Regions from separate parts of the Planctobacterium sp. AWH2_060 genome, predicted to be linked through region 1. Evidence: predicted binding sites of a transcription regulator. Region 1 holds the regulator's gene; the other holds the start of a gene.
What was found. The regulator sigma-54, encoded in region 1, starts transcription at its own class of promoters, with help from an activator protein. The targets are predictions, from matches to a motif close to GTTGGCACGNNNNTNGNNT.
Positions count from the first base shown of each region.

Region 2: the regulator sigma-54 is predicted to act here: its motif matches at 1,668-1,686, upstream of ACXAD8_RS10430 (flagellar basal body rod protein FlgF).

Region 1 covers NZ_JBSWTG010000001.1:4,504,882-4,509,278, forward strand. The annotation lists gene rapZ (RNase adapter RapZ) at 1-758, opposite strand, end outside; gene ptsN (PTS IIA-like nitrogen regulatory protein PtsN) at 755-1,198, opposite strand; gene hpf (ribosome hibernation promoting factor) at 1,215-1,502, opposite strand; gene ACXAD8_RS19375 (RNA polymerase factor sigma-54) at 1,529-3,022, opposite strand; gene lptB (LPS export ABC transporter ATP-binding protein) at 3,094-3,819, opposite strand; gene lptA (lipopolysaccharide transport periplasmic protein LptA) at 3,849-4,355, opposite strand; gene lptC (LPS export ABC transporter periplasmic protein LptC) at 4,318-4,397, opposite strand, start outside.
Region 2 covers NZ_JBSWTG010000001.1:2,442,576-2,446,972, reverse strand. The annotation lists gene ACXAD8_RS10440 (FlgD immunoglobulin-like domain containing protein) at 1-129, shown strand, start outside; gene flgE (flagellar hook protein FlgE) at 148-1,602, shown strand; gene ACXAD8_RS10430 (flagellar basal body rod protein FlgF) at 1,724-2,467, shown strand; gene flgG (flagellar basal-body rod protein FlgG) at 2,550-3,338, shown strand; gene flgH (flagellar basal body L-ring protein FlgH) at 3,351-4,049, shown strand; gene ACXAD8_RS10415 (flagellar basal body P-ring protein FlgI) at 4,085-4,397, shown strand, end outside.

The DNA of each region.
Region 1 (4,397 bases):
CGGTGCTGACCACCGGTACAGCCTATGGCGACAGTAACATAACTGCGGTTGTTTCTTTCAAGGTGGGGTAGCCAGGTTTCTATCAGGTTTTGGAACTGTCCAACCACTTTATTTACTATGGGCTGTGCTGTCAGGTACTGTGCTACCGGCGCGTCTTTTCCTGAATAGGGTTTGAGTTCTGGTATCCAGTGTGGGTTGGGTAAAAAGCGAACATCAAAAACATAGTCTGCGTCTTTCGGAATACCATTTTTAAAGCCAAAGGACTCAAATACCAGCACCAGGCGTGAGGACTTCTTACCTAAAATTCGTTCCCGCACCAGCTCGGCCAATTGATGAATCGACAGTTTATCGGTATCAATATGCAGGTCTGCTCTTTCGTAGATCGGAACCAATAACTCTCGTTCCTTAACGATGGCATCTGCCAGGGAAATATTGTTTTTAGACAACGGATGCAGACGACGGGTTTCGCTGTAGCGTTTCACCAGAATATCATCACTGGCATCCAGGTAGATGATGGTGAGATCCGTTTTATTGGGCAGAAAATCGAGATTTTCAGTGAGCTGCTCGGGATCTTTAGGCAAGTTTCGCACGTCGATACTGACGGCAATCTGGTCGTATTCACTGACAACCGCGTGGGTCAGTGTTGGTAACATGCTAACCGGAAGGTTATCTACACAATAATAACCAAGATCTTCCAGTGCCCTCAATACCACAGACTTTCCTGAGCCGGACCGTCCGCTGATCACAATTAGTTTCATACCAGTGCTTCATATAATGCGTTGTCTGAATGGCAATTGCGAATTACTTTGGTGACCTCTTTGTCACTGAGTTTTTGAGCTATACGGGCGAGAGTTTGCAAGTGCCCCTCGGTTTGCTCAACGGGTACCAAAATCGCAAAAAATATATCAACAGGTTGATTGTCGATTGCGTCAAATTCTATACCAGGCGAGCAGGTGAGTACAATAGCCAAAGGACTACTCAGACCTTCAACCCGACCGTGGGGGATAGCAATGCCATTGCCGATGCCGGTGCTGCCCATCTTTTCGCGACAAAGCAGACTGTTCAGCACATCTTCTTCGGTCAGTTCGCTGAGTTTTTCGCTGGCGACTAAGCTGATGATTTGCAATGCGCGTTTTTTGCTGGTGATGGGGACTGCACAGCGCGTGCAGTCCTGAGAAAGGATGTCTTTGATTTCCATCCCTTATTAAACTCCCTTAATGGCTCTTGAGCTTTTCTTTATGCTTGATTACCTGCCTGTCGAGCTTGTCGATGAGGGAGTCGATGGCGGCGTACATGTCTCTGTGTTCAGAGGTGGCAAAAACCTCGCCACCGTCAAGGTGTAAAGTTGCTTCAGCTTTTTGATTGAGTTTTTCAACGTTTAAGATGACATATACATTGTTTATGTGATCAAAATGTCGTTCCAGCTTTGTGAATTTTGTATCGACATAATCGCGAAGAGAATCGGTGATTTCGACGTGATGACCTGATAAGTTTATTTGCATAATTGGTCGTCCTTCTGTAGGGAAGTCTATAACAGACTCTTACGTTGGTTAGATGGAGGAATCGAGAGTGATTCCCGGTATTTTGCAATGGTTCGCCGGGCTACCATAATGCCTTGGTCGGCTAACAATTGCGCAATTTTGCTATCACTCAGTGGCTTGGCTTGATTCTCAGCTGCCACCAATTTCTTAATCAATGCCCGGATGGCCGTGGAGGAACACTCACCACCATTTTCCGTGGCCACATGACTGGAAAAGAAGTATTTAAGCTCAAAAATACCCCGTGGCGTATGCATGTACTTTTGAGTGGTCACACGGGAAATTGTGGACTCGTGCATATCTACCATTTCAGCGACGTCGTTGAGTACCATGGGTTTCATCATTTCCGGACCATGCTCAAAGAAACCGTGTTGTTGCTGCACAATACAATTGGCAACTTTTAGCAAGGTTTCGTTGCGGCTTTCAATGCTTTTGATAAACCACTTGGCTTCCTGCATGTGTGAGCGAATAAACTGTCCATCAGCACTGTTTTTGCTGCCCCGACTCATGGCCGCGTACTGCTGATTAATATTCAGCTTAGGCACGGCATCGGGGTTGAGTTCCACAATCCAGCGACCGGATTTCTTCATCACTGATACATCAGGAATGACATAATCTGGCTCTTTATTGTTTAATGTGGCACCTGGATGAGGATTCAAGGTTTGCAGCAGTTTTAGCACTTCTTTTAACTGCTCTTCGCGCAGTTTTGATTTTCTGATCAGGGTGCGAAAATCCTTTGCCATCAGCAGATCGGAAAAGTCGCACAACAGTGATTTTGCTTCCTTCAACCAGGGGGTGTCATTGGGGTATTGTCCTAACTGAACCAGCAAACATTCTTGCGGAGTCAGTGAGCCTGAGCCCAGAGGATCGAAGTGCTGAATGCGTTTTCTGACACATTCTACTTCGTCCAGTTCAATTTCTTCGTCGTTGAGGCTTTCGAGAATTTCTTCTACCGACATCCTCAGATAGCCGGATTCGTCGATAGAATCGATGATCGCAAGCGCGATGGCTTCGTCGGTTTCACTGAAAGGGGTTAAATGCAATTGCCACAGCAAATGGTCCTGAATGGATTCGCTGGTTTCGCCCTGATATACCTGGTCGTCATCCGGACCCACTCCGCCTGATGAAGCGGGCGCTGAAGAGGCGCTGTAATATTCGTCCCAGGTGCTGTCTATGGGAAGCTCGTCTGGTAAGTCGTTTTTCTCCAGAGCATCGCTGGAGTCCATGCCATCGGAACCACTGAATTCGTTGTCGCTGTCGGCGCCATTCAATTCTGCTGATTTAGGCTCTTTTAATAACTCTAGCCCTTCATCGCTACTGGATTCGGTATTTTCATCCACTTCCAGCAGAGGGTTTGCGTCCAGCGCGTCCTGAATTTCTTGTTGCAGGTCGAGCGTCGACAGTTGCAGCAGGCGAATAGCTTGCTGCAATTGAGGGGTCATTGTTAGCTGTTGGCTAAATTTTAGTTGTAAAGACGGCTTCATTAAAAATGGTAGTTTCCGACTCCAGTGCTCAGGGTAATTGTGCCCCAATCAATAGATTATTGTTAGTGTTACTATAGCCTGAATTGCTCACCCAGGTATACATCTCTTACTTGCTGATTTGCTAAAACTGTTTCTGGTTCGCCTTCTGCGATTACCTGACCATGACTGACAATATAGGCCTGTTCACATACGTCCAGAGTTTCTCTTACATTGTGGTCAGTGATCAATACCCCAATTCCTCTGTCTCGCAAATGATGAATGATCTTCTTTATATCATTAACAGAAATTGGGTCAACGCCTGCGAAGGGTTCATCCAACAAAATAAATTGTGGATTGGCTGCCAAAGCGCGGGCAATTTCTACTCTGCGCCGCTCACCACCGGACAGACTCATTCCTAAATTATGTCGAATGTGATTTAAATTAAACTCATCCAGCAATTCGTCTGCCAGCTCTTCCCGTTGCTCATTGTCCAGTTCTTTGCGCATTTGCAAAATAGCCATCAGGTTTTGAAAAACACTGAGTTTTCTGAATATTGAAGATTCCTGTGGCAGGTAGCCAATGCCGTGTCGAGCGCGAACGTGCATGGGTTGTAGGGTTAGCTGATGCTGGTCGATGAAAATCTCGCCCTTGTCTAAAGGTACGAGACCCACAATCATATAAAAGGTGGTGGTTTTACCTGCGCCGTTAGGACCGAGCAAGCCGACTATCTGGCCGGTGCTGACTTCGATGCTGACATCGCGCACTACCTGACGACTTTTATAGGATTTTGCCAGATTATTCGCGTATAACGTGGGCACTGAAATGGTTTTCCTTGTTGGGTTGCGCGTTAATTTTTATCGTCGGTCTGAAAAACGGTAGTCACTCTTCCATCGGCTTCGTTACTACCTGCGATCAATTGTTCTTTCTCTAAATTAAAGCTGATCTTTTCACCTTTCACCATACTGGTGTCCTGATAAAGTTCTGCAGCACCATTTAGCTCTAAGGTGCGAAACTCGACCACGTAGCGGATTTCTTCGGCTTTGGCAGTGATCTTACTGCCATCATCCATGGTTTGCGAATACACAGCAGGCTTGCCCAAGGCAATAAAAATTTCTTTGCCTTTGCCCGCTTCAGCGGACACTCTCACTTCGTCGGCATTGATAGACAGGGTGCCCTGACGCACATGAACGTCTTCTTTAAATACCGAAGTTTTGCGCTTACCATCCACGAACTGAGACTTTGAATCAACCTCAATCGGAAGTTTAAAGTCGTCTTTGCCTGCCCAAACCGGAAATGAAAGCAGCACGCACAGGCTGCTAATGGGCAACAGGTTGTTGATAAATCGTTTTAACATGGTCTTTTAGTTCCAATTTTCGGGTCAGCAGATTGACAGTTA
Region 2 (4,397 bases), 2.1 Mb from region 1:
TCTATCCCTTATGGAATTAATCGAAGAGTTGAAAGCGTCAGCCTGGCAGGTGCCGGTACATCTGGCGTGGTACTCAATCTGGCGGGTGATGAGAGTATCCGCCTATCAGATATTATAAATGTCGGCTAATTAACAGGAGAACGAGCAATGTCATTTAATATAGCCCTGAGTGGTGTCGCTGCCGCTCAAAAAGATCTGGATACCACGGCAAACAACATTGCCAATGTTAACACCGTGGGATTCAAAGAATCACGTGCCGAATTTGGTGATGTATTTGCATCGTCTCTACTCGGCGGCGGTCGTACTAAAGTGGGGGACGGTGTAGTGACACAAGAAGTTGCCCAACAGTTTAGCCAGGGGAGCTTGCAGTTTACTAACACTGCGCTGGATTTGGCGATAACGGGTAACGGCTTTTTTGTTACTGTACCGGATATTGCATCTCAGGATTTTACCTATACCCGAGCAGGTCAGTTTAAACTGGATGAAGATAACTTTGTGGTTAACTCTCAAGGTGACAACCTGTTAGGCTTCCCGGTTAATAGTGATGGTACATCATCTTCTATCGCGCTGAGTACTGCCGAACCGGTACAAATACCTGATTCATCTGGTAATCCATCGCCCACGTCAGAGGTCGATTTAAGAATGAACCTGCCAGCGGGTGATCCGGCACTTGATCCAAATGATTTTAATCCCAACGACACGAACACCTACAACGCTTCCACATCAATAACGGTATATGATTCACTAGGTGAATCCCATATTCAGACTTTTTATTTCATCAAAGATGAAAACGCGGCTGGTAATGAATGGTTAGTTGTCACATCTGTGGATGGTGAATTTTACGACTACACCAACCCGGATGGAACAGTACCCGCTGATCCAACTGGCCCAAATGCTGGACCTGTAGCAGGTGTTGATCAGAATTATGTTGGATTTGGTCAAACCTTGACCGGACCCAACGACACACCAGGAACCACCGGTGTTTGGGGAACAAGACTTGTTTTTAATTCCAGCGGTGACTTCACTGAGATACAGGCCGCAGATGGCAGTTCTTTGCCAACAGGGACGGCAGGTGATATTTTGTTACCAACTACAGTTCAACTGACAGGACTGACTTCTGGGGCTGATACTGCTCAAACACTAGCAATCAACTTCAATTTAGATACTAACGGAATTGGCGATAACGAACCCACCCAATTTGCGTCTTCTTTTGAAGTGACCTCGCTGGAACAGGATGGTTTGCCCGTTGGCCGATTAACCGGTATTGATATCGGTCCTGATGGTCTGGTACGTGCCACCTTCTCTAATGGTACATCAGAGCCCATCAGCCGTATTGCGTTAGCGCGCTTTTCTAACGAACAGGGACTGACCCAAAACGGTAACGCTTCCTGGAAAGAGAGTATCTTGTCCGGCGAAGCCCTGGCCGGTGAGGCTACCACTGGTACTTTCGGTGATATCAATTCTTCAGCTTTGGAGCAATCCAACGTGAATCTGACAACCGAGTTGATTGATATGATCATTGCTCAACGAAACTTCCAGGCCAACTCTCGAGCCCTGGAAATCAACAATGCACTGAATCAAACCATTTTGGGTATCCGATAAGAAATCTATGGTTTCTCGTTTAAGGCCACTTTTCAGTGGCCTTTCTTTTTCCTTCTAATCGTTCTCATGGCACGAATCCTGCTTTTATTCTGTTAAGTTAATAACAGGTCAAATAACTGTCATGGATAAAATGCTTTATATTGCCGCGCAAGGTGCTTCACAAGACCTTCTGGCAAGTGCGGTGCGAGCCAATAACCTGGCTAATGCGCAAACAACCGGTTTCAAAGCGATGATGCAACAGGCGCGTGCCATGCCGGCATTCGGCGACGGTTTGCCGACGCGGGTTTTTGCCATGACGGAAAGTCCGGCTAATCGTTACGATCCTGGCGCTATGGTGCAAACTAATCGCGATCTGGATATTGCCGTTGAAGGCAATGGCTGGTTTGCCGTTTTAGATAAAAATGGCGGTGAAGCTTACTCCCGAAACGGAAGTCTGCAAATGGGGACCAATGGTGAGTTGCTGGATACCCGGGGTAACCAGATTGTTGGTGAAGCCGGTCCGATTTTTCTGCCTATTCCACTTTCAAACGTCAACGTTGCACAAGACGGTACCATTTCTGTTCGTCCTCAGGGAGCGCCAGCCAATGTGTTGGAGCCAGTAGGGCGTATTAAATTAGTCAAACCGGACCTGAATAATCTGGAACGCAGCCAGGATGGATTGTTCCGCTTGCCGGATGGAGAGCAGGCTGACCAGGATTTGACGGTAGGTATCCGAACCGGCTTTCTGGAAGCCAGTAATGTAAATCCGATTGAGGAAATGATGGGCATCATTCAGTCGCAACGCCATTACGAGATGCAGGTCAAGTTTATGAAGCAGGCTGAAGAAATCGACCAACGCGGAACCCGACTAATGATGATTATGTAGTGTGCTATCACTGCATGGTATGTAAAAGTTTTTATGTATTTAAGAAAGCACAAGGCTTTCAAACTAAATGAGGAGGTGATTTATGCACCCGGCATTATGGATTAGTAAAACAGGATTAGATGCGGCGCAAACTGATGTGTCGGTTATTTCCAACAACCTGGCCAACGCCAGTACGGTGGGATTTAAGAAAGACAGGGCTATTTTTGAAGATCTGCTCTATCAGAATATTAATCAGCCGGGTGGTCGTTCATCTGCGGATACCGAATTACCATCAGGTTTGATGGTGGGCGCGGGCAGTAAAGTAGTCGCAACGCAAAAAGCGCATACTCAGGGCAATATGTTGACCACAGAAAATTCGCTGGATATGTCAGTTCAGGGGCGGGGCTTTTTTGAAATACTGCAACCCGACGGTTCGATTGCCTATACCCGAAATGGACAGTTCACCTTAGATGATACTGGACAGATCGTCACACCTGGTGCCGGTTTTCAGTTACAGCCAGCTATTACTATTCCTGAAGATGCTCAGCAAATAACCATTTCTCAAGACGGTGAAGTATCCGTGCAGGTGCGGGGGCAGGCAGCGCCAACCATAGTTGGTCAGCTCAATATTTCCGACTTTGTTAATTCAGCGGGTTTACAACCCATCGGACAAAACCTGTATGTGGAAACTGCGGCCAGTGGTGCACCTATTCAGGGGGTACCGGGCTTAAATGGCTTGGGTACGATTCAGCAGGGCGCCTTAGAAACATCAAATGTTAACGTGACCGAAGAGTTAGTTAACCTGATAGAAAGTCAGCGCTTGTATGAAATGAACTCCAAAGTGATTTCAGCCGTGGACCAGATGTTAGGTCAGGTAATTCAGCAACTTTAGTGGTGGTGTAGCATGAAAAGTCTAATTAAAAAATTAGCATTTACGGCTTCGTTTGTGACTGTGCTGACTGCTTGTCAGTCAACGGTTCCGGTGGACCCTCGTCCAAATGATCCCTTCTTCGCCCCAGTTGTTCCTGAGATGCCGGTGGAGCAGATTTCTAACGATGGCTCTATTTTTAATGCCATGCATGCGAACAGCCTGTATTCCGATGCCAAAGGCCGTCGCATTGGCGACATTATTACCGTGATCCTACGCGAAAATACTTCAGCAACAAAATCCGCCAGCACCACGTTAGAGCGTGAATCTGAAATTGATTTTGACCCTATTACAGGCCCAGGTGGCGGTAATTTAAATCTGGGCTTTGGTGGCGATTTTCAGCTTGATTTGGGGTCTACCAATGAATTCGAAGGGGATGCTTCAGCAAACCAGAGCAATAATTTGACGGGTAATATTTCGGTTACCGTCGTACAGGTTATGCCTAACAATAATTTAATAATTCGCGGTGAGAAGTGGTTGACCTTAAATAATGGTGATGAATACATCCGTCTCACCGGTATTGTCAGACCGGCCGACATAAACCCGGCAAATGAAGTGCTTTCTTCCAAAATTGCCAATGCCCGAATTCAGTACAGTGGAACAGGTAGTTTCTCCCAGGTGCAACAACAAGGTTGGCTTGGCAAGTTCTTTGCATCAACCTGGTGGCCCTTTTAATTTTTGACGTATTGAGGCAAGTGAGGAACAACATCATGAATCGTTTTAAAATAGTGTTAGTGCTGATAGCAATGTTATTGAGTACTGCTACTTATGCGCAAAAAATCAAAGATGCTGTTTCTATTTCAGGAGTGCGAAGCAACCAGTTAATTGGCTACGGTTTAGTGGTGGGCTTACCAGGTACGGGCGAGCAAAGCCCGTTTACGGAGCAGAGCTTTCGCGCCATGTTATCTAATTTTGGCATTGCTTTGGCTAGCAATGTCAGTCCAAAGATCTCCAATGTAGCGGCAGTGGCTGTGCATGCCGACTTACCAGCTTTTGCCAAGCCCGGCCAAAAAATTGACATTA